DNA from 4 places in the Pseudoalteromonas sp. S408 genome. Region 3 is predicted to be linked to each of the others. Evidence: predicted binding sites of a transcription regulator. Region 3 holds the regulator's gene; each other region holds the start of a gene.
What was found. Region 3 encodes sigma-54, which starts transcription at its own class of promoters, with help from an activator protein. Its sites were predicted from a motif close to GTTGGCACGNNNNTNGNNT; they were not measured.
Positions count from the first base shown of each region.

Region 1: the regulator sigma-54 is predicted to act here: its motif matches at 4,198-4,216, upstream of CWB62_RS05350 (DUF1328 family protein).
Region 2: the regulator sigma-54 is predicted to act here: its motif matches at 3,855-3,873, upstream of CWB62_RS05180 (BON domain-containing protein).
Region 4: the regulator sigma-54 is predicted to act here: its motif matches at 3,243-3,261, upstream of nirB (nitrite reductase large subunit NirB).

Region 1 is NZ_PNDY01000004.1:308,100-315,848, reverse strand. It holds gene CWB62_RS05370 (aldo/keto reductase) at 1-411, opposite strand, end outside; gene CWB62_RS05365 (sodium ion-translocating decarboxylase subunit beta) at 551-1,681, opposite strand; gene oadA (sodium-extruding oxaloacetate decarboxylase subunit alpha) at 1,694-3,475, opposite strand; gene CWB62_RS05355 (OadG family protein) at 3,487-3,732, opposite strand; gene CWB62_RS05350 (DUF1328 family protein) at 4,256-4,429, shown strand; gene CWB62_RS05345 (hypothetical protein) at 4,481-4,672, shown strand; gene CWB62_RS05340 (YcxB family protein) at 4,806-5,273, shown strand; gene csrA (carbon storage regulator CsrA) at 5,325-5,516, opposite strand; gene CWB62_RS05330 (aspartate kinase) at 5,608-6,825, opposite strand; gene alaS (alanine--tRNA ligase) at 6,832-7,749, opposite strand, start outside.
Region 2 is NZ_PNDY01000004.1:276,544-284,292, forward strand. It holds gene tal (transaldolase) at 1-609, opposite strand, end outside; gene yaaA (peroxide stress protein YaaA) at 831-1,610, shown strand; gene CWB62_RS05175 (mechanosensitive ion channel family protein) at 1,736-2,692, shown strand; gene CWB62_RS05180 (BON domain-containing protein) at 3,463-3,783, opposite strand; gene srmB (ATP-dependent RNA helicase SrmB) at 4,024-5,250, opposite strand; gene CWB62_RS05190 (tRNA1(Val) (adenine(37)-N6)-methyltransferase) at 5,326-6,027, shown strand; gene CWB62_RS05195 (alpha-amylase) at 6,179-7,749, shown strand, end outside.
Region 3 is NZ_PNDY01000022.1:103,069-110,817, forward strand. It holds gene CWB62_RS15730 (calcium/sodium antiporter) at 1-377, shown strand, start outside; gene CWB62_RS15735 (KpsF/GutQ family sugar-phosphate isomerase) at 381-1,352, shown strand; gene kdsC (3-deoxy-manno-octulosonate-8-phosphatase KdsC) at 1,353-1,904, shown strand; gene lptC (LPS export ABC transporter periplasmic protein LptC) at 1,901-2,455, shown strand; gene lptA (lipopolysaccharide transport periplasmic protein LptA) at 2,445-2,981, shown strand; gene lptB (LPS export ABC transporter ATP-binding protein) at 2,978-3,703, shown strand; gene CWB62_RS15760 (RNA polymerase factor sigma-54) at 3,773-5,272, shown strand; gene hpf (ribosome hibernation promoting factor) at 5,299-5,586, shown strand; gene ptsN (PTS IIA-like nitrogen regulatory protein PtsN) at 5,591-6,043, shown strand; gene rapZ (RNase adapter RapZ) at 6,063-6,908, shown strand; gene CWB62_RS15780 (HPr family phosphocarrier protein) at 6,952-7,224, shown strand; gene mgtE (magnesium transporter) at 7,334-7,749, shown strand, end outside.
Region 4 is NZ_PNDY01000014.1:34,023-41,771, forward strand. It holds gene CWB62_RS12840 (sigma-54-dependent transcriptional regulator) at 157-1,560, opposite strand; partial or broken gene CWB62_RS18990 (O-antigen ligase family protein) at 1,768-2,232, opposite strand; gene CWB62_RS12850 (DUF4842 domain-containing protein) at 2,184-2,414, opposite strand; gene nirB (nitrite reductase large subunit NirB) at 3,410-5,986, shown strand; gene nirD (nitrite reductase small subunit NirD) at 5,973-6,326, shown strand; gene cobA (uroporphyrinogen-III C-methyltransferase) at 6,337-7,206, shown strand; gene CWB62_RS12875 (nitrate- and nitrite sensing domain-containing protein) at 7,478-7,749, shown strand, end outside.

The sequences.
Region 1 (7,749 bases), on a different contig from region 3:
TAAAGGGTCTGGACGATGAAGCATTAGTACATCAAGGTATTGCGTATTTAATCGCTTAAGTGAGTTTTCTACCGACTGCTCAATCCAATCTGCTGAAAAGTCATAGCGCTTAGGGCCCTGGTCGTCAGCAAATTTTATTCCGCATTTTGACTGAATATACATGTGCTCTCTAAGTTCTGGTCGCTCACTCAGTGCCTGACCAAATACCTGTTCTGCTTTACCAAAAGTGTATATATCTGCATGATCAAAAAAATTAATGCCGCCTTCAATCGCGTTATCAATGCATTCGTGGGTTTGTTTAAGATGTGCGCTGGTAATTGGGTCTTTATTCCAACCGCCTCCCAACCCCATACATCCAAATACAAGTTTACTAACATTAGGTAAATAGTGAGCCAGTGGAGTGTGAAGCATAATGATCATCCTTAAAATTGCGAAGAACCACCACTTTAAACAAAAAACTTAAAACAAGAAACCATTAACGAACAGAAATTCAGGGCAAAAAAAAGCGCAGTAAACTGCGCTCAATGGTTGGTTGAAATCTAAAATCAATTTAGCCAACAAGTGCCAACAAAATACCTGCAGCAACCGCACTGCCTAACACGCCCGCCACATTAGGACCCATTGCGTGCATAAGTAAAAAGTTATGTGGGTTATTTTCAAGTCCCACTTTATTTACTACGCGAGCAGCCATAGGAACAGCTGATACACCAGCGGCACCAATTAACGGGTTAATAGGTGTTTTAGATATTTTATTTAAGCCTTTAGCCATAAATACACCTGACGCTGTACCAATACCAAAAGCAAGGGCGCCCAACACTAAAATACCAATAGTTTCTAGCGTTAAGAAATCATCTGCTGCAAGCTTAGAGCCAACCGCTAACCCTAAAAATATGGTCGTTATGTTGATAATTTCGTTTTGCGCACTGTTACTTAAACGGTCAACAACACCCGACTCACGCATTAAATTACCTAAACAGAACATACCTACTAGCGGAATTGCTGCTGGTAAAAACATCGCGGTTGCAGTGAGTACCATAAGTGGAAAAATAATTTTTTCCTTTTTAGATACTTTACGTAGCTCAGGCATTTTAATTTGGCGCTCTTCAGGCGTTGTAAGTGCACGCATAATAGGAGGCTGAATTATTGGTACTAGCGCCATATAAGAGTAAGCAGCCACTGCAATTGCCCCTAATAAATCAGGCGCTAGCTTTGAGGCTAAAAATATTGCCGTTGGGCCATCAGCCCCGCCAATAATAGCAATAGCTGATGCATCTTGAAGCGAAAACTCAAAACCAGGTATGAAGTTAAGTAAAATTGCACCAAACAAGGTCGCAAAAATACCAAACTGAGCCGCAGCCCCCAGCAATAACATACGTGGGTTTGCTATTAGCGCACTAAAGTCAGTTAATGCACCAACACCCATAAATATCAATAGCGGAAAAATCCCGGTATCTATACCCACATAGTAAACTGAGTACAAAAGCCCGCCAGGGTCAGACATACCAGCAACCGGGATATTAGTTAATATCGCGCCAAAGCCAATTGGTAATAAAAGCAGAGGCTCAAAGTTTTTAGATATCGCTAAAAACAATAACAAACAGCCTACAGCAATCATTATCAAGCCAGGAAACGTAAAGTTAGCAAGACCTGTTGCATGCCAAAGGTTTAAAAGACCTTCCATTTATACGACTCCTTAAGCCAACGCAATAATTGCGTCACCAGTGGTCACTGAGTCACCCTCAGACACAAGCACTTCAGCAATTGTACCAGTATGCATTGCACGTACTTCAGTTTCCATTTTCATGGCTTCCATAATCACAACAACATCACCTTCGTTTACAACCTGACCCGCTTTCACTTTAACTTTAAAAATATTACCAGCTAAAGGTGCATTTAGCGTTTCACCTGAAGCCACTGAAGCAGACTGAGGTAAATGTTCTGAATCTTTTAATGTGACTTCTTTAAGTTCACCGCCTTGCGCTACGACAACGTCGTAAACTTTACCGTCTACCTTAACGCTATATTGCTCAGCCTTAACACTGTTACTACTTGCTGATGACTTGGCTGGCGATTTACTTGTGTTATCGTCTTCGCTTGGAACCGGTTCAAATGCATCAGGATTATTACGGTTTTTGATGAATTTTAAACCAACCTGTGGGAATAACGCATAAGTAAGTACGTCGTCTATTTTATCCTCAGCAAGCGTTAAACCTTGCTCTTGTGCTTCTTTTAATAGCTCAGCTTCAAGTGTTTCCAGCTCAGGAGCAATGTTATCAGCAGGACGACACGTAATAACGTCGCTGCCATTGAGTACGCGCTCTTGCAGCTCTTTATTCATTGGAGCTGGTGTTAAACCATATTCGCCTTTTAATACGCCTGCGGTTTCTTTAGTGATAGTTTTATAACGCTCACCTGTCAGCACATTAAGTACAGCTTGAGTACCCACAATTTGTGATGTTGGTGTAACAAGAGGAATAAAACCTAAGTCTTCGCGTACACGCGGTATTTCAAGTAGTACTTCGTTAAGCTTATCAGCGGCACCTTGCTCTTTAAGTTGGTTTTCCATGTTAGTTAACATGCCACCTGGTACTTGAGCGAGTAAAATACGTCCATCTACGCCTTTTAAACTCCCTTCAAACGCTGCGTATTTTTTACGAACATCTCTAAAGTAAGATGCAATTTCTTCAAGTTGGTTTAAGTCAAGCTCAGTATCTCGCGCCGTACCTTCAACAATTGCTACAATGGTTTCTGTTGCTGAGTGACCGTAAGTCATACTCATAGACGAGATAGCGGTATCAAGCATATCAATACCTGCATCAATCGCTTTTTGGTACGTAGCAGTACTTAAACCTGTTGTAGCATGGCATTGCATAGCAATTGGAATCGACACTGTTTCTTTCAGCGCTTTTATAAGCTCTTCTGCGTCATATGGCTTTAACAAACCCGCCATATCTTTAATACAAATTGAATGACAACCCAGCTCTTCTAATTGCTTGGCCAGCGTTAACCACATATCAAGTGTATGAACAGGGCTTACCGTATACGAAATAGTACCTTGAGCATGAGCACCTACCTTAACAGCCGCTTTAATGGCTGTTTCTAGGTTACGTACATCATTCATTGCATCAAAAATACGAAACACATCAACACCGTTTTTGTGTGCGCGCTCAACAAACTTTTCAACAACATCGTCAGCATAATGGCGGTAACCTAATAAGTTTTGACCGCGTAATAGCATTTGCTGCTTAGTATTTGGCATCGCTTTTTTAAGCGCACGAATACGTTCCCACGGATCTTCACCTAAATAACGAATACAAGAATCAAAGGTCGCACCGCCCCACGATTCAATTGACCAGTAGCCTGCATCATCTAATTTACTTGCAATCGGTAGCATGTCACCTAAGCGCATACGCGTGGCAAGTAATGACTGATGCGCATCACGAAGAACCAATTCTGTTAATTTTAATTTAGCCATGTGTGTGCCCCTTATTTGTTATTTGATTTGTACTGAGCAATGGCAGCACTAATAGCAGCGATGTGCTCATTTGGCACACCTTGAGATTTAAACGATGGTGACTTAACTGGAGTCGCAACTTCGACAGGGCTAAAACGCGCCACTAAGTTAGACATTATTGTAACTGCGCCAATTAATATCGAAAGAAAGACAAACACTCCAACCATACCTGTTAGCATTAAGCTACCAGCGGTTGTAAGTACAGCACCTATATCCATTTTTCTCCCCTTGAAACCCATATCGAAAATAAAAAGTCGATTTAGTTAAATATTTATTCACTAGATAATAACAAAACAAATAGCTTTGTCTAGCCATTGTAAATTGGTAAAACCAATTAAAATAAAAATAACATATAACCAAATTTATTAACCACAGCAAAAACCCTTACCCATCAACACCCCATAATACACACAAAAAATACTCACTATATTTATAAGCTATAGCTGAATTTTTAACAAAGCCGAATTCCCCGCACTTTACTGAACCTAAAATCACTCATAATGTGTAGAAAAAAACAAACTTGTTAATTGGTCTTACCAAGAGAGGCTTTTTTAAGCACCCTTTAATTGCAACCTATACTTGTGTGTGAATAAGTTACACAACCCAACGTAAAAGTTACCAATTTAACAAAGTCAAAAAACAAACAAAAACATACAAACCACTGATATAAAACAAAAATATATTATGGCACAGTACTGGCATTAACTATTGTGTACAAATTTGATAACCAAGGAGAAAACAATGTTACGCTGGACAATCACATTTTTAGTTATTGCTTTAATCGCTGCAGTGTTGGGTTTTGGTGGCATCGCAGGTGCCGCAGCTGGTATAGCAAAAATTATATTCTTTATTTTTATAGTACTTTTAGTTATTTCGTTAGTTTCGGGTGCGCTACGTGGTAAATCGCCCAGGTAGGCATATACTCAACTAACACTACAATTTTATTTATTTACAAGGAATTACATTATGAACTCTACAACTTTAAAAGCAGCACTAATTGGTCTTTTCGCAAGTTTTTTCATCATGGGTTGTCAAGATAACAACGCAGAAGAAGCCGGTGAACGTATTGATGAAGTAGTAACAGATGTACAAAATTCTGTTGAAGATACGTGCGAAGAAGTCAAAGAAGGCGTAAACGCTGAAGAAACTAACTGTTAATCGTTAGTATATTATTAAAAAAACGGCTCTTAAGCCGTTTTTTTGTGCCTAAAATAAATGCACGCATTATAAAGCTGCTCATTTATAAGCGAACTTGCTAAAATATATAAAACGATTTTTAAAGCAAGGCACTATGTCATTTTCAACCACCTACACACTTGATAAACCCTACTTTTACGAATGCTTTGACGAATCACTTCCTTACAGCAAACGCGCACAACCTAAGTACTTTTTACTGGTACTGTTAGTCTCGCTTGGTTTATTTAGCATTTACGGTTTAGCTGATCATTATTTAGGAACATTTTTGATCATGGTTGCTGTGCTTGAATGCGTTGCTTTTTATTACCGCAGGCCATGGTGGGTGACCAGACAAATGTTTAGCCGAGCATCAGGTTCTGAGGTTACACTCACTTTTGATGATGAAGGCATTAAATCGGCAAACCATTACAAAAGCTACCAACTAGCTTGGCAAGACATCGCTGAGGTAATTGAAACGCCACGGGGCGTGTTAATTAAAAATAAAAACAGCCTGCAATATATTTCAAAGCAAATACTCACAGATGAAATGCTCGATTTTATAAACAAAAAAGCCACTCAATGAGTGGCTTTTTGACTTAACTAAATAATTTATTTAGCTAGGTATACGTGTTGATTAAGCATTGCCCGGATTAGGGTTAGACTTTTCAGCTTGTATACGCATGTAAATTTCTTCACGATGCACTGATACGTCTTTTGGTGCGTTTACACCAATTCGAACTTGATTTCCTTTAACACCTAAAACGGTCACTGTTACTTCGTCACCGATCATAAGGGTTTCACCTACTCTACGAGTTAGTATTAGCATTCTCTTGCTCCCATGTTCCAATTAAAATTATAAGATTCCGCTTATCCATATTAATGAAAAATAGACTAAAAAGTAAGTAAAAACTCACTATCTATCTACTTTCCGTTAAAAATGCTTTATGTAATGCACGAACTGCCAACTCAAGGTACTTTTCATCTATTAAAACAGAGATTTTAATCTCTGAAGTAGACACTAAAACAACGTTAATATTTTCCTGCGCCAATGCATCAAAAAATAAACTGGCAACACCCCAGTGCGATTTCATGCCCATACCAACAGCAGATACTTTTGCTACGGTTGTTTTCCCGCTTATATCTTCAGCACCTAAGGACACCTTTTTCTCGGTTAGTAATTCAAGTGCTTGCAGGTAGTCATTCGAGTGCACAGTAAAAGCATAGTCTATTTTTTCAAAGATATGATTAACTTGATTAATCATATCTATTTCGATGCCGTTATCAGCAAAAAGTTTCAATATTTTTACAAGATTTTGAGTGCCACTTTGTACACCCTGTACCTTAATTAAGCACTCATCTGCGTTAAATGCAATACCCGAAACAACTTTACTTGGTATGTCGTTTTCCTCAAACGTAATCAATGTCCCTTCATCGGGATTAAAGCTCGAAAGCACCCTTAGTGGGACATTGTGTTTACCCGCCGCCTCAACAGAACGAATATGCAATACTTTAGCACCTAAGCTTGCTAACTCTAGCATTTCAGCAAAGGTCACTTTACTCATTCTTCGTGCGGTAGGTTCAACCCGAGGATCTGTAGTATATACGCCATCAACATCGGTATAGATCTGACATTCGTCGGCTTTTATAGCCGCAGCTATTTCTACCGCCGACGTATCAGTACCGCCTCTGCCAAGGGTTGTTATATTGCCTTCAACATCACGCCCCTGAAACCCGGCAATAATAGCAATACGGTTATGCTCAAGCTCATGCTTTAAACGTGTAGCTGCAATGTCTGTAATGCGGGCTTTACCGAACATATTATCGGTTTGAATATTAACTTGATCGGCCAATAGGCTTACGGCTGAGTGGCCGCGTTTGATTATAGCCATAGCCAATAAAGAAACCGATACTTGCTCGCCGGTACTAATTAGCACGTCGAGTTCTCGGTTGCTTGGACGGGAATCTATTTGTTTGGCAAGATTAATTAAGCGGTTGGTTTCTCCCGACATAGCCGAGAGAACCACAACCACTTGATGACCTTGTTGCCTAGTTTTAACAACAAGGTCGGCGACCGCTTCTATTCGCTCTATTGAACCAACCGACGTGCCGCCATACTTTTGTACAATTAACGCCACTTAGGCTTAAGTACGCTCAGTTAACCAAGCAGTAACGCTATCAAGTGCAGCAGCAAGGTTTTGTGGCTCAGAACCACCGGCTTGTGCCATATCAGGACGGCCGCCACCTTTACCGCCTACTTGGCCGGCCATGTGGTTAACTAACTCACCGGCTTTTACTTTACCAGTTAAGTCTTTAGTCACACCGGCAATTAGGCTTACTTTGTCGCCGCTAGCAACACCGAGGGCAATAACACCTGAGCCAATCTTGTTTTTAAGGTCGTCAACCATACCACGAAGCGCTTTAGACTCAGTTCCTTCAACGTTTGCAACCAATAGCTTAACGCCATTAATTTCTACAATCGAATCAAGTAAAGACGCACCTGCAGCGCTCGCTAATTTGTCGTTAAGCTGAGCAATTTGCTTTTCAAGGCCTTTAGACTTCTCAAGTAATGCTGTTACTTTTTCAAGTACTGATGCGCTATCGCCTTTTACCAGCGCTGCTACATCGCTAAGCTGTTGCTCTTGCTCACTTACATAAGCAACTGCATCTGCGCCAGTGACTGCTTCTATACGGCGAACACCGGCAGCAATGCCGCTTTCAGATACAATTTTGAATAAGCCAATATCACCCGCGCGCTCTACGTGTGTACCACCACAAAGCTCGATTGAATAATCACCAATAGTCACAACGCGTACTTCGTCATCGTATTTTTCACCAAACAACGCCATAGCACCTTTTGCTTTAGCATCATCAATTGCCATTAGTTCAGTGTTAAGTGCAAAGTTACGACGAATTTCGTCGTTAACTACACGCTCAATATCACGTAGCTCGTCTTTAGTAACGGCTTCAAAGTGCGAGAAATCAAATCGTAAACGATCCGCTTGAACTAACGAGCCTTTTTGGCTTACATGTTCACCTAATAACTGGCGTAATGCTTCATG
Region 2 (7,749 bases), on a different contig from region 3:
CACACCAGGATCTTGTAGTGGATCCGTTGGTTTTTCCATACCGTTGGCAACGTGCCAATCTAAAATACGGCCAACAAATGGCGAGATTAGAAATACATTTGCATCAGCACATGCACGGGCTTGGGCGTCGCTAAATAATAAAGTAAGGTTACATTTAGTCCCTTCTTTTTCTAACTGCTCAGCGGCTTTAATACCTTCCCATGTAGACGCAACTTTAATTAAAATTTTGTCTTTGCTTACACCTTCTTTTTCGTAAAGGCTAAGTAGAGTGTGTGCTTTAGCAATGGTTGCTTGAGTATCAAACGATAAACGGGCATCTACTTCTGTAGAAATATAACCTGGTACAATTTCACTAATTTCTTTACCAAGTAATACAGCAAAATAGTCACATGCAAGTTCTAGTTGTTTAGCTGGCTCTTGCTCGGTTTCTTTTGCATAGCTCCAAGCTTTATCTAGGTAAGGCTTATAAGCTTCAATCTCGCTCGCTTTTAATAAAAGCGACGGGTTTGTGGTTGCATCTTCTGGTTGATGCTTTTTGATCGCTTCAATATCGCCAGTGTCGGCTACGATAGATGAATGTTGTTTTAGCCTTTGTAGAGCTGAAGTCATTTGCTTTCCTCATTCCAAGCAAGTTAAAAGAATAATCTACCCTTAATATATAACATCCATACTGCAACAGTGTGACAATGCTTGATAGGTCTTATGTCCTTATCAATTAAAAAACGGCAATGTATGAATTTTTAAGGGAGGATTTATTTAAACAAAACGTGCTTTTCGTTTCATTTAATGTTGAAATTGACATTAAATAATTTACAAGTCAATAGCTAACTATGATCACTGTTATTTCACCTGCAAAAAATCTTGATTACGACACGCCACCGGCAACCGATAAGTTCACTCAGCCTGAATTACTCGAGCATAGCGAGGAACTCATGAAAGTATGCCGTGAACTAACACCTGCGCAAATTGGCAGTTTAATGAAAATTAGCGACAAGCTTTCAGGCCTTAACGCAGCGCGTTTAAGCGAATGGTCGCAACCTTTTACCTCTGATAACGCCAAGCAAGCCGCGCTTGCTTTTAATGGTGACGTATACGGTGGGTTAGAGGCGAGCACGTTAACTGCAAGTGACCTTGATTATGCGCAAAGCCATTTGCGTATATTATCTGGATTATATGGTTTATTAAAACCGCTTGATTTAATGCAAGCGTACCGACTAGAAATGGGCACTAAGCTTGAAAACTCGCGAGGTAAAAACCTGTATGAGTTTTGGGGCAGTATTATTGCTGACAAACTAAACGAAGTAATAAAAGCACAAGATGCACAATATCTCGTTAACCTAGCTTCAAACGAATACTTCAAAGCGGTAGATAAAAAAGCGCTTAACGCGCAAATTATTACGCCGCACTTTAAAGACTGTAAAAATGGGCAATATAAGGTCATTAGTTTCTACGCTAAAAAAGCGCGTGGCATGATGGCGCGTTACATTATAGAAAACCAAGTAACGCAGTTAAGTCAGCTAAAAGAATTTACCGTTGCAGGTTATTACTTTAGCGCTGAGACAACAACTAAAGAGTTAGAGCCTGTATTTATGCGCGACGAACAAAGCTAACGTGTTAAATACAGCTAAACATATATTTAAAAAGCCATGCAATGCATGGCTTTTTATATGCTGGCGCTAAACTTGCACCTATGAGTAAAGTATTCACATTATTATTTACTCATAGGTGCACAAAAATGATCAGCATACCCTCGATAACAGAAGCCGAAAAACTTATCGAAGAAAAACTCGGCGGTTGGTTTGATGTTGTTATAAGTCACATCCCTAATTTTATAGTGGCGGTTATTATTGCCATTATATTTTCAATGCTAGCGCGCTTTGCTGGCAACCTAATGAAAAACATTTTGCGCCGTTCACTCGACTCACAACAAATAGCCGATTTAATGGCCTCTATATTTAAGGTTATTGTACTGTGTGTTGGGGTGTTTATAGCGCTGGATTTTGTGGGGTTAAAAGGTACGGTTACCTCTTTATTAGCCGGTGCGGGTATTGTTGGTTTAGCCATAGGTTTTGCGTTTCAAGATATGACCGAAAACTTGATTGCGGGTATCGCAATGGGTATACGCAAACCCTTTAAAACAGGAGACGTAATAGAAACCGACGATGTGTTTGGTTCAGTACACTCAATAAACCTGCGCAACACGCTAATAGAAAGCTTTTACGGGCAGTTAATCTTAGTACCTAACAAGGTATTATTTAGAAATGTGTTAAAAAACTACACCACACTCGGGGTTAGACGCATAGAAGTACCGGTAGGCATTTCGTATGGTGACGACATTGAAAAAGCGAAAGAAGTTATTGTAGATAAGATTAACGATTTGGACTTTGTTATTCGTAAAAACGAAACCGATGTTTATGCCGAAGGCTTTGGTGACAGTAGCATTAATTTATTGGTGTGGTTTTGGATTAAATACCCAGGTGAACCAGACTTTATGACAGTGCGCCATAAAGGTGTAGTCGCCGTTAAACAAGCGCTGGATGAAGCTGATATTAGTATTCCATTTCCTATTCGTACGCTCGATTTTGGTATTAAAGGCGGTGAAAAACTCGATGCCATGATCAGCGATAAAATAAGCCAGCAATCATCAAATAAAGGCAACGCTAGTGGAGCAGATTCAAGCCAAAACGAATAAATGAGCCATTAATACCATTGGGAATTATTTACTCACTCTTAGCGCACTTTTACATTTATATGTGCGCCGTTAGCTAAAGAAAAAAATGACTTACGAGTCACAACAACTAAATGCAGCTTTATAAAGCTGCATTTTTTTATGGCTACTTAAATGTTTGAGAAGGTGAGAACAACGTTAACTAATTATAAATTTATGTCTACTTACCTTTTGAGATGAAATTGGAAGCGGGCTATGTAATATATCGATAAGGCTAAGGCTATTGTGTAGTTACTTCCCGAAACCGACGATAACGCAGCATAAATATAAAACATGCAGTAACCTTTGAGGTCCCCCCATAGGTTGCTTCTCCTTGTTGCTTAAAGAATAGGTCATAAAGAGCAAGTAGGGCATATGAGCTGTATACGACTTTAAGTTATAAGTACATAGGCGTAGTCATTAAAATAATGCAGAAGTAGGGACCGAGCTTACTGGGTCACAAATCGCGCACCTTAGTTATGTTACGCCTAGATAGAACACGCTTTAATAATGGCAGTTAAACAGGCCTAGCCTTAATATAAATTTATTATTTAAAGGGTAAATTGTTTAGGCAAATATCAGGTTGTAAGGTATGCAATTTACAATTGGTCTTTGGCGGTAAATAAGAGGTAATTAAAGCAAGTTTATTTTTGTAGTTAATGTGAGTTGTAAGTAACTACAGGCACAAAAAAGGCGCAGCATGTGTCGGAGTTGCGCGCTGCGCCTAGGATCAATTGAGTTAATAAAAGTGTGATTTAAATAACACTAATTTTGTTACGAATGATTTTAACCCCATCCATATTTTCTAAAAATTTTTGTGCAAGCGCACGTTCAAAACCTGTTTGCGCTTGACCATGTAATACTACCTCGCCATCTTTAACCTGAACGCGAATATTGCTTAATGCAAAGTTAGGGTTAGTACGAAGTGTGCTGGTAATGGTTTGTTGTAGGTTAGGTTGAGTTGCTACGCTGCTCACTACGGCTAGGTGCGTTGCTGCACTCACTTTGGTAGCACATGCTAACAAAAATAAACAACAAAACGAAACTAAAGCAATAGTTAACTTTAAGCGGTTCATAACTCAATCCTTTTATATCAATTAAAAATTTAGCCAAACCATTAAGTATTCTGGCTATTCTGTCTCTAATAATACAAGTTCAGTGCCATTGTTAATTTATTGAAATATAAGGGTATTTCATTAAGTGGGAATTCAGGTGGGCAATAATTACATTTAAATGGGTAGGTGTTACATGCTCTGGTTACATTTGTAACGCGTATTAAAAAGCCGGCATGCGCCGGCTTTGATAAAAATGCTAAGTTATTTTTTCTTTTTAACTTTCGCTTTTTTCTTCGCTTTCATTTTTACCGGATCTTTACGCTTTTTAGCGGGTGGCTTAGCTTCTTTATGCTGCGGCTCTATGCCTTTAATTACACGACGTTTAAGCTTTTGTTCAATGTAGCGTTCTACTTTGTACAAAATACCAATATCGTGCGCTTCCACTAATGATATAGCGATACCTTTTTTACCTGCACGACCCGTACGGCCAATTCGGTGTACATATACGTCAGCTGTTCGTGGCATGTCAAAGTTAATAACATGGCTAATGTCAGATACGTCAATACCTCGGGCGGCTACATCTGTTGCAATCAATATTTTAGTGCGGCCGCTATGAAAGTTTTCCATTGCTTTCATGCGCTTGTCTTGGGGCATTTCACCACGCAGCCAGGCGGCTTTTACGCCGTTATTAGTTAATTCACCAATGAGTGTTTCTAAACGCTCACGGGTTTTAACAAACACAATAGCTTTACTAACGTCTGGGCCGTTAAGGGTATTGACTAAAAGTTCTAGTTTATGGTGGTAATCATCAGCAAGATGAACCCACTGGTGAATTTTAGCTTTTTCTTTGCGTGACGACTCAGCTTCTAATAGAGCTGGGTCGTTTAATGTGGTTTCTGCAAATCGCTCTACGCTGTCGCCCTCAAGGGTAGCAGAGAACAAAAAGCACTGACGGCGGTTTTTAGCTTCGTCACAAATACGGCTCATTTCTTTTTTGAAACCCATGTCTAGCATGCGGTCGGCTTCATCAATAATAAGCATTTCGACGTGTTCAGCATGAAAGTTTTCAGTTTCAAGGTATTCCATTAATCGCCCTGGAGTGGCAATTAACACGTCGTTATTTTTTTCAAAAATTTCTTTATGCGTTCCGTAGTTAATACCGCCGGTTACTACACCTATTTTCAGGTGCGTACGTTTTGCTAGTAACTCACATTGCTCATGAATTTGATAAGCCAGCTCACGTGTTGGGGTCATTATTAATACGCGAGCAAAACCAGGTTCACGGCGCGGAAAATCCAATAAGTATTGAATAGCAGGAATTAAAAATGCCGCTGTTTTACCTGTGCCAGTTGGCGCAGACGCTAAAATATCACGTCCCTGAAGGGCTTCAGGAATAGCTTGCTGTTGAATACTGGTCGGCGTTTCGTAACCCATTTTATTAATGGCGTCGAGTAATTTGGTATCAAGATCAAATTCAGAAAATTGCATAGAGTGTCTAAAATAGTGGACAATTACGTTGATTATACGCGCTATGCTGCGCTTGGTGAATGAAAAGGTGAAAAAATGTCTGGTTTTGCATTTAAACAATTTAAGGTTGAACACGACCATTGCGCAATGAAGGTTTCAACCGACGGCATTTTGCTTGGCGCGTGGGCAAACTTAACAGATGCAAACACGTTATTAGATATTGGCACAGGCACAGGGTTATTGGCGTTAATGTGTAAGCAGCGCAGGCCAACATTGAGTATTACCGCGATTGAAATAGATAAAAACGCATACAATCAAGCATTACAAAACGTAGCAAATAGTCCGTGGCCAAATATAACTATTCAGCACCAAACTATTCAAAGCTTTAATAGTGATGCTCCCTTTGACGTAATCATTTCTAATCCGCCTTATTTTAATCACAGTCTAAAAGGCAATAATGCTGCCCGAAACACTGCACGCCACACTGATGGTTTAAGCTTTGAGGAGTTAATTAACGCGTTTAGGCAACTAAGTCATTCACAGTCACGATTTTGTTTAATACTGCCAAGCACTGAGGCCGAGGTATTTATTGAACTTGCCGTTAAACATGGACTTTATTTAAATGCACATTGCCAAGTGCAAGCGACACCTAGTAAACCTATAAGCCGCAGTTTAATGACATTTAGCTACCTACAATCACAAACCGACAATTCAACGCTATGCATTAGAGAGTTAAACAACAATTACACCACTGATTACGTTGCTTTGTGTAAGGCGTTTTATTTAAAAATGACGTAACTGTATGGATGATTATCTAATAATAAAGGATAGTTTACCCATAATGCATACGTATTCAGTTGTTATTTAATCAATCTCAAGACTAGTGTTAACCACTTGTAAATAACGAAGAGCATGTTGTTTAGCTCGCCAACATTTGGAAACACACACTATGAAGCTGAATAAAATTGTCACCACCGCCGGTTTAAGCCTAGGTTTGCTTTTACCTAACCTTGCAGCTGCTACACCCACTACGTTTGTTCATTTATTTGAATGGAGTTGGCCCGATGTCGCACAAGAGTGTGAGCAGTTTTTAGGACCAAAAGGGTACGCTGCTGTACAGGTTTCTCCACCTAACGAACATATTACAGGCAACCAATGGTGGACTCGCTATCAACCTGTGAGCTACCAACTGCAAAGCCGAGGCGGTAACCGAACGCAGTTTATAGATATGGTCAACCGTTGTAAAAGTGCAGGGGTCGATATATATGTAGATACCCTAATTAACCACATGGCAGCTGGGAGTGGGAATGGCGTAGCGGGAAGCACGTTTGGGAATAAACAATACCCAATTTATAGCCCACAAGATTTTCACGAAAGCTGCTCAATTAACCCAGAAGATTACGGTAATAACCGTTATCGCGTTCAAAACTGTGAGCTGGTAGGGCTTGCCGACTTAAACACATCTTCAAATTACGTGCAAAATACCATAGCGGCTTATATTAATGACCTTCAAGCTATTGGAGTAAAAGGCTTTAGGTTTGACGCGGCTAAACACGTAGCCGCTAGCGATATTCAAAGCCTTATGGCTAAAATAAACGGCTCGCCGTTGGTTTTTCATGAAGTGATTGATCAGGGAACAGAAGCCGTTGATGCCTCTGAGTATTTAAGTACAGGGCTTGTTACCGAGTTTAAATACAGTACACAACTTGGTAATACATTTAGAAACGGCTCACTTGCGTGGCTAAGTAATTTTGGTGAAGGGTGGGGCTTTATGCCAAGCTCATCGGCGGTCGTATTTGTAGATAATCACGATAACCAGCGCGGGCACGGTGGTGCGGGTAATGTAATTACTTTTGAAGATGGCCGTTTATACGACCTAGCTAACGTATTTATGTTGGCGTATCCGTATGGTTACCCAAAAGTGATGTCGAGTTACGATTTTCATGGTGATACCGATGCAGGCGGGCCAAGTGTTCCCGTTCATAACAATGGTAATTTAGAATGCTTTGCAAGCAATTGGAAGTGTGAACACCGGTGGTCATATATTGCTGGTGGCGTTGATTTTAGAAATAACACCGCCGACAACTGGGCTGTGACAAATTGGTGGGATAACACGAATAATCAGATTTCATTTGGCCGCGGTAGCTCAGGTCATATGGCTATTAACAAAGAAGACTCAACGCTTAATGCTACTGTGCAAACAGACATGGCACCCGGTCAATATTGTAATGTATTAAAAGGTGAATTGTCGGGCGATGCTAAAAGTTGTAGCGGTGAGGTTATAACCGTTAATAATAATGGCACTATTAATTTAAATGTGGCGCCGTGGGACGCCATGGCAATTCATAAAAACGCTAAGTTATCACAAGGGTCGACTTCAACCCCGAATGGTGATTGGCAGCGTACTGTTATTTTTATTAACGCACAAACCCAAAGTGGGCAAGATATGTTTGTACGTGGCGGAATAGATCATACCTATGCCAATACAAATTTAGGAAGAAACTGCCAAACAACCAATGT
Region 3 (7,749 bases):
ATATTGCTAAATACTTTGGCTTAAGCGATTTAGTGATTGGCTTAACAATTATTGCAATAGGAACTAGCCTGCCTGAGCTTGCTGCCTCGATTGCGGGCGTACTTAAAAATGAAGATGATTTAGCGCTGGGTAATATTGTTGGCTCTAATATTTTTAATATTCTTGCAGTATTGCCTTTTGCAGGCATTATTAACCCTTCAGTTATTGACCCGTCGGTTGCTAACCGCGACATACTAATAATGATTGGTGCCACTGTTGCGCTTATTATCATGTCATTGAACTTTAGGGGTGCTCAACGCATCAATAGAGTAGAAGGCGGCTTATTATTAATCGCGTTTTTGGGCTACCAAGGGTATATTTTTAGTCAAGTAGGGTAAGTAATGGCAACGCTAAATTTTATTGAACAAGGCTTACGTGTATTAGATATAGAGCGCCAAGCTTTGAGTGATATTACACAATATGTGGATGAAAATTTTCATCAAGCATGTCAATTAATATATGATTGCCAAGGCCGAACTATCGTTATAGGTATGGGAAAATCAGGTCATATTGGTAATAAAATAGCAGCAACATTAGCAAGTACTGGCAGTCCTGCTTTTTTTGTACATCCGGGTGAGGCCAGTCATGGCGATCTGGGGATGATCACTAAAAATGATGTGGTTATGCTCATTTCTAACTCTGGTGAAACAAGCGAAGTACTCAATATAATTCCTGTTTTAAAACGCCTTGGCGCCAAAATGATAGCCATGACAGGCAACGCCAGCTCAACGATGGCCACGCTTGCAAACGTACATATTTGCATAAAAGTACAAAAAGAAGCCTGTTCGTTAGGCTTAGCTCCAACCGCAAGCACAACAGCAACACTTGCAATGGGTGATGCCATGGCGGTTGCACTTTTAGAAGCCCGCGGTTTTACAGCTGATGACTTTGCACTATCTCACCCCGGCGGTAGTTTAGGTAAACGTTTGCTGCTGACCTTAAAAGATGTCATGCATAGCGGTAAAAACACACCTATTATTAATGTTACTCAAACTATAAAAGATGCGCTAATTGAAATGTCAGCCAAAGGGTTAGGTATGACGGCCATAGTTGATTCTCAGCAGCAACTTGTAGGGCTATTTACTGACGGTGATTTACGCCGTATTTTAGAACAACGAATTGATATACATACAACACAAATAGATGTTGTGATGACTAAGTCCTGCACCACTGCAACACAAGATATTTTGGCCGCTGAAGCGTTAAATATTATGGAACAAAAACGTATAAATGGCTTAATAATTGTTGATGAGCAAAATCACCCTATTGGTGCATTAAATATGCAAGACTTATTAAAAGCAGGAGTACTATAAATGCAATTTGAAGAGCTCTACCAACCTCTAAGCGAAGACGCAAAAGCCCGTGCTAAAAAAATAAAGCTGCTTATTTGTGATATCGATGGTGTGTTTTCTGATGGTCGTATTTATCTGGGTAACCAAGGTGAAGAGCTCAAAGCGTTTAATACAAAAGATGGCTTTGGCATTAAAGCGCTAATTAACAGCGGCTTTGACGTTGCGGTTATTACCGGACGACACTCAAAAATAGTACAACAGCGTATGACAAGCCTAACAGTACAACACATTTACCAAGGTCAAGAAAACAAACTCCTCGCTTATGAGGAGCTAAAAACAAAGCTTAACTTATGTGATGAGCAAATTGCCTACATTGGCGATGACGGCCCCGACATGCCGGTAATGGAGTTAGTAGGGTTTGCTGTTGCAGTAAACGACGCACATCCGCTGATAAAACGTTTAGCGCATTACACCACACAAATGCTTGGTGGATTTGGTGCAGTGAGAGAGCTTACCGACCTGCTAATGCTTGAAAACAACAAACCCTTGACCACCAAAGGTACGAGTTCATGAATGCAGCGCGCATCATATTAAGCGTTTTATTCATCAGCTGTATGGTTTGGCTTTGGTACCCTTATTTCACACAAGTAAGTTTACCGCAGCAAACCGAAGCAGACATTATTGCAAAGCCCGATTACACTGCCATAGAGCTAAAACAAACAGCGTATGACGAGAATGGGAAAATTAGCCATAAAGTAACGGCAGCGCGAATGGAGTTATATCAAGAATTAGGATTTACCTTTTTTGATAAACCCATTTTTACTCTTTATAACGATAAACAAACGTGGCGAATTAACGCTAACGAAGCAACACTATACGAAGGCAGACAATTAATACTAGAAGGTAACGTTGTTGCTAGTAATTTAACTGATAACGCAATGATAGATAAAATAAATGCTGATAATATTCAGGTAGATATAAAATTACTAACGATGCAATCAGAACAACCTGTCATTGTTACAGGACCCAATTTAAAGATCACCGGTAAAGGCCTCGAAGCCGATTTAAAAACCGAAGTGATAAAACTAATTAACCATACGCGAACTATTTATTATGACCAATAAACTATTAACACTCTTTATTATTCCAACATTTATACTTGCACTCGGTGCAAATGCTGCTGAACCAACGGCGCCACTTGCTGCAAATCAAATTTCGATTAGTGCAGATAAGCAAGAAGGTCAACTAAAAGAAAATGTAGGTATATTCGAAAAAAACGTTGAAATTATTCACGGCGACAGAAAAATTACTGCTGACCGCCTAGAAGTGCATAAACGCGATGAATTGGGTGATAACAAGCAACTGTTAATTGCCACAGGTACACCCGCTTATTTTGAAGAAAAACAAGCCGACGGCACAATAATGAGCGCCAGCGCTAATGAAGTTAGATACGATGTTTCTAAACGTTTTTTAACATTAATTGGAGATGCACAGGTCTCTCAAGCTGGGCAAAAAATGAATGCAAAAAGTATTACCTACGATATTGAGCAACAACTCATTAGCGCCGAAAAAGATGAAAGCTCAACTGACCGCGTGCACACCATTTTAGTACCTGTGGAGCCAAAAAAAAGCGATAAAGGTCAGCCATGAGTACATTAAAAGCAGAGCTATTAGCCAAAAGCTACAAAGGCCGAGAAGTCGTTAAAAATGTAGGCTTAGAAGTTAAAGCCGGTAGCATAGTGGGTTTACTTGGTCCAAACGGTGCGGGTAAAACCACCACGTTTTATATGATTGTAGGCTTAGTCCCTAGCGATAAAGGTAAAATATCTATCGACGAGAACGATATTACTCTTTTACCTATGCACAGTCGTGCTAGATTAGGCATTGGCTACTTGCCGCAAGAGTCGTCTATATTCAGAAAGTTAACCGTATATCAAAACTTAATGGCTATTTTAGAAACTCGAAAGGAGCTCACTAAGCAAGCCAGAGAAGATACACTTAATAATCTATTGGATGAATTTAGCATTCAACACATTCGCGACAGTAAAGGTATGGCACTATCGGGCGGAGAGCGTCGCCGAGTAGAGATTGCACGTGCTTTAGCTGCAGATCCAAAGTTTATTTTATTAGACGAACCGTTTGCCGGCGTTGACCCTATTTCAGTGTTGGATATTAAAAAAATTATTGAACACCTTAAAAAGCGTGGTATTGGTGTATTAATAACAGACCATAATGTAAGAGAAACCCTTGATGTTTGCGAAAAAGCCTACATAGTTTCTCATGGGGAACTGATTGCTTCTGGTACCCCTGAACACGTATTAAACGATAAAACTGTACGCGATGTATATTTAGGCGAGCAATTTAGGCTGTAACATTTACGCCTTATTTGTATGCATCTGCTAGTATTAATTATAACAACTTAAAAGGATTGTTAGAGATACATGAGGCAATCACTACAGCTGCGCATGGGCCAGCAACTTACAATGACACCTCAGTTGCAACAAGCTATTCGCTTGCTGCAATTAAGCACATTGGATCTTCAGCAAGAAATACAAGAAGCGCTCGACAGCAACCCATTACTTGAGGTTGAGGAGCAAGACTATGCCGATGACCTTGCAGGCAAAAATGAGCAAAAAGCAGATAATGATGAAGTGACAGTAAGTGCATCTGCAGATGAAGTCCCCAGTGAGTATGAACAAGACAGTGGTGAAGCCCTAGCAAAAGATACCGTCAGTGACGACATGGCAATGGACGTTAGCTGGGATGAGTACATGAGTGCCGCCCCAGCATCGTCTTCAGGCCCCATGCCTGAAGATGAGTCTATTTATCAAGGTGCATCGACTGAAACGCTTCACGAATACTTAATGTGGCAATTACAACTAACGCCATTTAGCCCTACGGATGAAGCGATTGCTATTGCAATAGTTGAAGCCGTGGACGACTCAGGCATATTAACCCTCAGCTGTGAAGAAATTTTAGAGAGCTTTAATCAAGATAACGACGATGACGTTGAGGTTGAACTTGATGAAATTGAAGCAGTTTTAAAGCGTATTCAATTATTTGACCCTGTTGGTATTGCAGCACGAAGCTTACAAGAATGTTTGTGTATTCAGTTAAATCAATTTGATAAAGGCACCCCTTTTATTGACGAAACAAAAATGATTTTAACCGAGCACATAGATTTGTTAGCTGCTCGCGACTACCGTACATTAATGAAAAAAACGAAGCTCAAAGAAGATGAGCTTAAAGAAGTAATGACACTTATTCATACGCTTAACCCAAAGCCTGCAGACACAATAGTGCGAGAAGAGTCTGAATATGTAATACCAGATGTGTCAGTTAAGAAAATTAAAGGCCGCTGGGTTGTTGAACTAAACCCAGACAGCATGCCAAAAATTCGTGTAAACAGCCAATATGCTGCAATGTCGCGTACAGTTAAGTCGAGCGGTGATAGCCAGTTTATTCGCTCACATTTACAAGAAGCTAAATGGTTTATTAAAAGTTTAGAAAGCAGAAACGACACGCTTTTAAAAGTAACTAACTGTATCGTAAAACAACAACAAGGCTTTTTTGAACACGGTCCAGAAGCCATGAAACCTATGGTTTTAAATGATGTAGCCGAAATGGTAGAAATGCACGAATCGACAATTTCGCGCGTAACGACTCAAAAGTACATGCACACACCGCGTGGAATATTTGAGCTTAAATACTTTTTCTCAAGCCATGTAAGCACCGAAAATGGTGGAGAATGTTCATCCACAGCGATACGAGCACTTATCAAAAAACTAATCGCAGCAGAAAACTCAGCAAAACCATTGAGTGATAGCAAAATTGCGGATATATTGGCTGAGCAAGGAATTAAAGTAGCAAGACGTACAATCGCAAAATACCGCGAATCTCTTGCTATTCCACCGTCAAATCAGCGAAAGAGTCTGATCTAAGACGCTAAACAAAGAGGGTAATGCTTATGCAACTAAATTTAACTGGTCGTCATGTAGAACTAACTGATTCATTAAGAGACTATATAAATACCAAATTTGCGAAGCTAGAAAGGCACTCTGATCATATTAATAATGTTCATGTCATTCTTGATATAGAAAAATTAAATCAAAAAGCAGAAGCAACTATTCATGTAAGTGGCGCTGAATTATTCGCATCCACTGAACATCAAGATATGTATGCAGCGATTGATTCATTGATTGATAAGCTTGACCGTCAAGTAATTAAACACAAAGAGAAGCTTGCTCGACACTAATATGATGAAACTAAGTTCACTTATATGCCAGGACTGCAGCAAAGCTGCGGTCCTTTTTAATAGTAAAAAAAGAATTTTAGAGTTTATTAGCGAGCTTGCTCACGATAAATTACCGTATTTGTCTCAACAAGATATTTTGGGCGCTTTATTAACTCGCGAAAAGCTAGGTAGCACAGGAATAGGAAGAGGCATAGCTATTCCACATGGTCGAATGAGCGGCGCACAAGAACCTTTAGCATTAGTATTAGTAAGTGAAACACCGATTAACTTTGATGCTATAGACAATCGACCAGTTGATATTTTTGTTGCACTCATCGTACCTGATGGCGATAACCAGCAACACTTAAAGACGCTAGCGACGATAGCTGATAAACTAAAAAATAAAGAATTTTGCAAGCAGCTACGCTGTGCTAAATCGGACGCCGAGCTGTATCAAATTATTGTTGACCAATCGTAGTAAATTTAAAGGGTGATTAATGGAGTTGATTATCATAAGTGGCCGTTCTGGTTCTGGTAAGTCGGTTGCTTTACGCGTTGTTGAAGATCTAGGTTATTATTGCGTAGATAACATCCCTGTAAATTTATTACCTTCTTTGGTAAGAAGCGTTTCTGATAACTACGATAAAATCGCTGTAAGCATCGACGTGCGAAACTTGCCAAAAGAACAAGATGAATTTAATCATATTATTGAATATTTACCGGGTTTTACAAAACCAACACTATTTTATTTAGACAGTGAAGATCAAACATTAATTAAACGTTTCTCAGAAACAAGACGCTTGCACCCTCTATCAATCGATTCGCTTCCGCTAGATTTAGCTATAAAAAAAGAAAAAGAACTGCTTGATGTGCTAACTACTCGTGCCGATTACATGATAGATACAAGCGACTTGAGTGTTCATCAACTCGCTGAATCGATTCGTGAAAAAATATTAGGTAAAAAAGACAAGCAGCTGATTGTCACATTTGAATCATTTGGTTTTAAACATGGCATTCCTAAAGAAGCAGACTACGTATTTGATGCACGTTTTTTACCTAACCCACATTGGGAGCCTGAACTAAAACCACTCAATGGCTTAGACCAGCCAGTAAAAGATTATTTAGCTAGCCACAGCATAGTTCAAAAGTTCACATGGCAAATACAAACTTTTGTGCAAACCTGGTTGCCCCATTTAGAACGCAATAACCGTAGCTACTTAACGATTGCTATTGGTTGTACTGGCGGACAACATCGCTCTGTATATTTAGCGCAAACAATTGGTGAAAGCTTTGCAGTTACACACCCTAATGTAAAAATACGCCACAGAGAACAAGAAAAATAATTTATATAAACTAATAACCTGTTCAGCTTTGATAGAGTAATGTATGCGCATAGAAGACACTTTTTTAATACAAAATAAATTAGGGCTACATGCCAGAGCCGCGACAGTATTGGCTCAACTTGCTGTTAAATTTGATGCTTCAATCACTTTATTTCAAGATGACAAAGAAGCTGCTGGTGATAGTGTATTAGCACTGATGCTACTTGAAAGTAGCCAAGGTAAAGAAGTTAAAGTGGTATGTGAAGGACCTGATGCAAAACAAGCTTTAAATGCAGTTGGAGAGCTTATTTCGCAACGATTTAACGAGCAAGAGTAACGTTAATTTTTAACAATTAAATAAAATAACTATAATCAAAAATAACTGGCTAATAGTTCGTACTCTCCCACCCACTAAGTAACAGTTACAATATAAATAAAGGACGCCAATGCCCGAAGCTTTTGAACAAGACTACCCACTACAACAACTAAAACAAGTGACTAAGTCACTTAATAGTGGCCAGTTTGTTCAAGTTAGACGCATGCTCGCAAAAACCGCCCCATGTGATACTGCTTTATTATTAGAGTCGTCTCCTCATAAAATTCGTCGATTACTTTGGCAACTTGTTGACCCTGATGTTCAAGGTGACGTACTAGAAGAGTTATCAGAAGACGTACGTTTAGGCATCATAGCCCAAATGGAACCTGAGCATATTGCTGCCGCTACTGAAGATATGGGGCACGATGACTTAGGCGAAGTGTTACGTAGCTTGCCTGACACCGTTTATAAAGACGTTGTTAGCGCTATGGATATTCAAGACAGAGAGCGCGCAACACAGGCGTTGTCTTATCAAGAGCGTTCTGC
Region 4 (7,749 bases), on a different contig from region 3:
ATACACAACACTTTGAGCAACAGGTAGAAAAACTCTCTCACAATCCGAAGATCACACCAATACTATTATCAATAACGCTTACAGGACGCTAGAGGAACGTTTTTCTGGTAAACAGCAATTTAAACTACTCAGGCAAGCGAATACTGGTACATAAGTTTATTCGAGCTCATCCCAGCTTTTAATTTTTCTGTACAATGTTGAAGGGCTCACATCGAGCAGTGATGCCGCTTTAGGCACATTCGATATACATAGTTTTATAACGTGCTCAATGTATTCTTTTTCTGCAAGCCATAGCGGCTTAACTTCGCCTTGAGACGTTGCCATATCAAACGCTGCTGTTTCAATATTTGACGATTGCGTGTTGGTGATTGGTGTTTGTTGCGTCTGACTTTTTGAGCTGACCGGTAATGCGGGTATCATATCAGTATCAATATATTGCTCAGGGTGAAGTACTAAGACATTACGGATCACATTTTCGAGCTGCCTTACATTACCTGGCCAACTGTACTGCATAATCAGCTGCTTTACCCCCTCCGAAATACTTTTATAAGGATGATTTTCTTCCAATGCGAGTTTTTCAAACAAGGCTTCGGCAATTTCGATAATATCGGCTCCGCGCTCTCTAAGTGGTGGCAGCTCTATCGGAATAACATGGAGTCGGTAATATAAATCTTCTCTAAAACGGCCGTTTTCTACTTCAATAAGAGGATCTTTATTAGTTGCACAAACAAATCTAACGTCAACTTTTACTTCTTTTTCACTGCCAACTTGCTGGTAACTCCCTGTTTGTATAAATCGCAGAAGTTTACTTTGCAAATTAATATCCATCTCACACAATTCATCTAAAAACAGCGTTCCCCCGTTGGCCTGCCCTGCAGCACCCACTCTATTGGCAATAGCGCCAGTAAACGCTCCCTTTAGATGTCCAAAAATTTCACTTTCAATTAAATCCTTTGGTATTGCGGCACAATTTAAGGCGACAAAGGGTTGATTAGCTCGATTAGACGCTTGGTGAACAGCTCGTGCGCACAACTCTTTACCCGTACCACTTTCACCTGTTATGAAAATAGTGGCCTTGCAGGCAGACGCCGAGCTTATAATTTTATAAACGGTCTGCATTTGCTTTGAGCTGCCAATCAAATCAAAGTATTTTCCGTTTTCGTATTTGTTTTTATATTGTGTAACGGTTTGCTTTAAGTTTTTAATTTTCAGTGCGTTGTTAACCGTTATTCTAAAGCGCTCTGCTTCTATTGGTTTTTCTAAAAAGTCGCTCGCGCCTAGTTTTATTGCCTGAATGGCTATTTCTTTTGTTGCATTCCCAGTTAATACAACAACTTGAGGCGAATTATCGGGTTCTAACGTCGCTAAAATATCAAGCCCATTCATATCTGGTAGCATAACATCCAGCACTATAAGGTCTGGGTGAACTTTATTTATGATGTCTATGGCTGTTTGGCCGTCACTTGCCACAAGGGTGTTAACACCGGTTGATAGTAAATAAGATTGGTACATCATTGCTAAAGACTGCGTATCTTCAACGATTAAAACTGTGGGTAGCATAAAGAAGTCTCAGTTGGCGAGTAGCTGTTAATTCAATAAGATAGAATGTATGCTTATAATATAGCTATAAAGTCCCACGTAATGCAAATTCAGTTAATTATAATTAATGAGGCGTCATCAATTTCTTTAGAAAGGGTAACTTGTGAGTTTCTCCATAAACAATGTGCAAATTCCTCAGACGTTTGACAACCTTGAAGAATAATTCCACCTTTGATATAAAAAGAAACTTAAAATAGCGGTAATACCCAGTAAGCCGCCTCGGCTCTGTGTGACTATAACGCCAGAAATAGCTAACAACAAACCTACGGCTGCAAATATAGGACGACATTTATTCGCACCTTTATCAAACAGTTCTGCTGCCAAAAAGGACACTGGAAACATCAACACTAACGATAGATCGTTAGGGTCTCCTAATTGCGAGCGATACTCACGAGAAATAGTGACACGTGTTCCCTCAACCTAACCAATGCCATTCATTTTGTTAATTAACGCAGCCACAGCAACCAAAATACCCGAAATCATTATGCCCATTCGCACTAAACTAAAATGCGAAAATCGGATTAACCACCAGCTAATGGCAAATACTATTATAAATACTTTCACTAGCACACCGGCCCAGTACTCTATTGCCATGCCTTTATTAGAGGCGCTAAACACGCAAACGGCAAGCCATTTTCGTTAAGAAAATACAAACCATTGCCTTGCACACTGGCATCGTCTGCATTTGTTACGCTGTATAGTGAAGTATCAAACGCTTCTGTCGGTGCTTGGCTAGGACACGATTCGAATGGTTGACTAAGCACAGCGCACGGAAATGCAAGTAAGCACGCGGTTGCAAATTTGTTTAGTTTCATAATTTAGCCCCTAATGAATTTAGTGTTTAAACCATTGCAGGGTCCGTTCCAAAACTTAAGCTATTGAAAATCAATATGTAAAATATAAACAACTTAAGATTCATGCATCTTGCAATAGATTAAGTTGCATTTTGCAAAATACACAAGCGCGTGTAGAAGAGAGGTTTTTATGTTTACTTATACTTCATGCTCTGGCTTTGTTTAATGAATATGCTTTAATAAAATGATTATATTGAAAGCAGTGACAACTATTTTTAAGACTAAAACAACTAACTGAGGTGTTAGTCTGTGCGATTTAATCTAAAACTCAACGTGATATAAGGGATTAATATGAGCATTATGTTCGATATGTTTTTATGGCTAATAATTGATACGGCCTTTGGTTTTTTATTTTATTCAACCGGCTGCCTCGTGCTAAAGGGAGTCACTTTCGGTAGTTATAAAATGCAATTTAAGGATTTTGCTAGCTTTAAAAAAGGTAAGTCAAATAAAGTCATATCAATTATTATTCTGGGCGTTAGTTTTCATTTAGCTTTGATTACTCTTTTCGTCTGTATAAATAATCAATAACTTAGTGATAAAATCTGTAATCACTAGCCCTAACTTGGGTTCTTATCACTCATGTAATGTGCGCTGTATGCAACGTAGTTTTAGCTTAACCTTCAAACTCCCACCTATACGGTCCTCTATTAAGTAACTTGTGCATTATTAGTCCCAGATACATTTAAACTGCACTAATTAATACAAACCTTGCACCAAAAAAGCACTATATTTGATTCTACTATTTACAAAAAACATTAATAACCCTATTAATCAGTAACTTATTTTTATGGCTAGGTTATTGCTTTAATAAAATACAAGTCCGTTATTTTAACGGCATACATTTAGGTTGTTATGACCACAGGCAAAGAAGCCCGCTCGCAGTTACATGAATTTGTATCTGAGGCGGGCTTTTTTGTTTTTAACATTTAAACCGTCACATTAAGGAATGCCTAATGCAAACCTCGCAAAAAATACTCATTATCGGCAATGGTATGGTCGGACATCATTTTGTTGAGCAAATGCGCCAAAGCGATTACAAAGCAAATATTACAGTACTTTGTGGAGAAGCAAATCTTGCATACGACCGCGTTTATTTATCAAGCGTGTTTGATGGCAAAACAGCCGCCGATTTAGCACTAACAACTTTAGATAACTATCAACAACTTAATATTAATGTGCATACTAAACAGTGGGTTGAAGGCATTGATAGAAAAAACAAAGTAGTAACCACTCAAACTGGCGATCAATACCCGTACGATAAGCTTGTACTTGCTACGGGCTCTTTCCCGTTTGTACCGCCAATTAAGGGGAACGATCAACCCCATTGCCTGGTTTATCGCACCATAGAGGATTTAGAGCAAATAAAAGCCAGTGCCGCAGCCAGTAAAAGTGGTGTAGTAATTGGTGGTGGTTTATTAGGACTTGAAGCCGCAAACGCCATTAAACAATTAGGGCTTGATACGCATGTTGTTGAGTTTGCACCGCAACTTATGGCTGTACAGCTCGACGGGCAAGGCGGCACGCTATTAAAAAATAAAATAGAAAAACTAGGCGTTACCGTTCATACCTCTAAAGCAACCAGCGAAATAGTTAAAGGTGAAACTAGCCGCTTTAGATTAAACTTTTCAGACGGTACGTTTTTAGAAACCGACTTAATTTTGTTCTCTGCCGGTATTCGCCCTTATGATCAACTGGGCAAAGTGGCTGAACTAGAACTTGGCGAGCGTGGCGGTATTATTATTAATAACCAGTGCCAAACCTCAGACCCTGATATTTTAGCTATTGGCGAGTGTGCCTTGTGGGACAAAAAGCTATTTGGTTTAGTGGCACCTGGCTACAACATGGCCCGCGTTGCAGCAAGCCAGCTAAGTGGCGGCGCACTTGAATTTTCAGGTGCCGATATGAGCACTAAATTAAAGCTACTCGGTGTTGAAGTAGGCTCTATTGGCGATGCTCATGCAAAAACACCTAACTGCAAAGAGCTTATTTACCAAGATCCAATTAGAGACTGCTATAAAAAAATCATTCTAAATGAAACCGGCGATAAGCTGCTTGGTGCAGTACTTGTTGGCGATACTAGTGATTACGATACGCTACTTCAGTACATGTTAAACGACATGGACTTACCAGAACATCCTGAGTGTTTAATTTTACCGGACAGCGCTGGCGCACCTTCATTAGCGGGCAGCGCCCTACCCGATACCGCCACCATTTGCTCGTGTCATAACGTGAGTAAAGGCGACATTGTGGGTACTATTGATGGTGGCTCATGCGATTTAGCCGCTGTTAAATCGTGCACAAAAGCAGCCAGTGGTTGTGGTGGCTGTGCCGCTTTACTTAAATCGGTAGTAGATGATGAGTTAGCGAGTCGTGGTGTTGAAGTAAACAACCATGTGTGCGAGCACTTCGCGTATTCGCGCCAAGAGCTACTGCATATGGTTAAAGTAGAAAGCATTAAAACCTTTGATGATTTATTAGCTAAACACGGTAGTGGGCATCATGGTTGTGAAATTTGTAAGCCTGCAATCGCTTCTATTTTAGCCTCAACATGGAATGACTTTATTTTAGAACCTGCCCATGTTGGCCTACAAGATACTAACGACACTTACCTTGCTAATATGCAAAAAGACGGTTCGTACTCTGTAGTACCGCGCATTGCAGGCGGCGAAATAACACCCGACAAACTCATTGTCATTGGCCAAGTAGCAAAAGACTTTAACCTTTATTGTAAAGTGACTGGTGGACAGCGAATCGATTTATTTGGCGCACGTTTAGAAGAGCTACCCGTTATTTGGGGAAGACTCATTGAAGCTGGCTTTGAGACAGGCCACGCTTATGGTAAGTCTCTTAGAACGGTTAAATCCTGTGTGGGAAGCACGTGGTGTCGTTATGGTGTACAAGACAGTGTTGGCCACGCAATAGAAATTGAAAACCGCTATAAAGGGTTACGCTCACCACATAAATTTAAAATGGCCGTGTCGGGTTGTACCCGTGAATGCGCCGAAGCACAAAGTAAAGATATAGGTATTATTGCCACCGAAAACGGTTGGAACCTATATGTGTGTGGTAATGGCGGAATGCGCCCTCGTCACGCCGATTTATTTGCTACCGATTTAGATACAGCCACACTTATTAAATACATAGACCGCGTTTTAATGTTTTACATAAAAACCGCCGACAAATTACAGCGTACGTCTGTATGGATGGAAAATCTTGAAGGCGGCCTAGACTACCTTAAAAGTGTAGTAATAGATGACAGCTTAGGTATTTGCCAAGAGCTTGAAGAACAAATAGAACTTATTACTCAAACATACGCCTGTGAGTGGAAAAAAGCAGTAGAAAGCCCTGAAGCTTCTAAGCGTTTTCGCCAGTTTGTTAATAGCCCTAATCCCGATGACAATATTTTATTTGTACAAGAGCGTAATCAAATTCGCCCAGCTACAGATGCTGAAAAACGCGAACAACTAATTACTCAAAACCGTATTCCAGTAATGGAACTTGAAGAGGAGCAAGCTGATGTCTTGGCATAATATTGGAACAATCGACGACCTAGTTGCTAACAGTGGTGTATGCGCATTAGTTAATAATCAGCAAGTGGCCATTTTTTATGTACCACAAAACACACAAAGCGTGTTTGCCATTAGTAACTACGACCCAATTGGAAAAGCGAATGTATTATCGCGCGGTATTATTGGCTCTATAGAGGGAAAACTGGTTGTGGCTTCGCCGTTATATAAACAGCATTTTTGTTTAGCAACCGGCGAGTGCCTAGAGGCCGAAGCAATACATTTACCGGTTTTTGATGCAAAAATTGAAGACGGTAACGTACTTATAAGCGCCGAGCCGAAAGTAATTAAAGCGGTTGCCTAAGGAGATTATTATGAGCGTGCTTTCTTATTTTTCGGGTATTGAAAATGGTTGGCTAAACAAATTTGTAAATAAACTTACCAATGGCGTTAAGCATACTCGCAAAGGGGGCAAAAACGGCCATGTTTATATTATTGGTGCTGGCCCGGGCGATGCTGAGCTAATTACCGTAAAAGCGCAGCGTTTAATACAATCAGCCGACGTCGTTTTATATGACTGGCTTGTAAGCGAAGATTTACTAAAAACATTACCTAAAACAGCGCAGCGTGTATTTGTAGGCAAACGAGCCGGTATGCATTCAATGACACAGGCCAATATTTGCGCCCTACTCGTTAAATATGCTCAACAAGGGTTAAACGTAGTACGTTTAAAAGGGGGCGATCCGAGTATATTTGCTCGCATAAACGAAGAGGCTGATGCGCTTACAAAGCATAATATTAACTTTGCGATTGTACCTGGTGTTACCACTGCATGTGCGACCTCTGCCTATACAGGCATTCCGCTTACAGCACGTGATGTAGCGCGAAGCGTCACGTTTTTAACTGCCCAATTTGCAGATCCTAAAAAACTACCAAACTGGAGCAATTACGCCTTTTTGCAAGGTAAGAATAATCCAACTTTAGTGGTTTATATGGGCTTAGGACGATTAAAAGAGCTAAGTAGCGGCCTTCAATCGGTAAATTGGCCAAGTACCACACCAATCTCACTTATCGAAAACGCCACAACGAGTGAGCAAAAAGCAATTACTAGTACATTAGAAAATATAGTAAATGATCACCTTAGTCATAACCTGCAAGGCCCTACTCTTATAATTGTTGGAGAAGTAATAAACCATAAAATGGCTATTACCCCTGAGCTTTTAGTTCAAACGGTCAATACTTAATGCAGATTTAATACATAATGCACTTTTCGCGCTTATTTCCTCCCCAGGGGTAAGCGTGCTTTTTTATATACAATGTTAGCAGTGCAATATTCCCTTTTTATGCACCAAAAAGGGTAAATTTGTGTGCTCAAAATAAAGTGATTAATACTTTTTAAATAAAAATATAACCACAAGCGGCTGTTTTAGATTGATTTTAAATTCAATAGTTAATTTTTTTCATGATTGGAACAAGGGTTGCACTTTAAAAACAAAAAAGTGCGGAACAAAACCTATGCAGACAAGCAATCCTCTCACAAAACAGTTTTTACTAGCGGCAAAGTACCAAGAAATTCACGCTTTAAAGCAACTGCAAAATAGCTGTGCCTCGCTCACTAAGCTAGGTGATTTTGTGCACCAGTTACAAAAAGAACGTGCTATGAGCAACATCTTTTTGGCCTCAAAAAGCTTACGTTTTAGCAATGAGCTCACACAGCAAATACCCATTACACAAAGCGCTCAAGATACGTTTTATCATTCTCTTAAAACGACCTATATATCTGATAA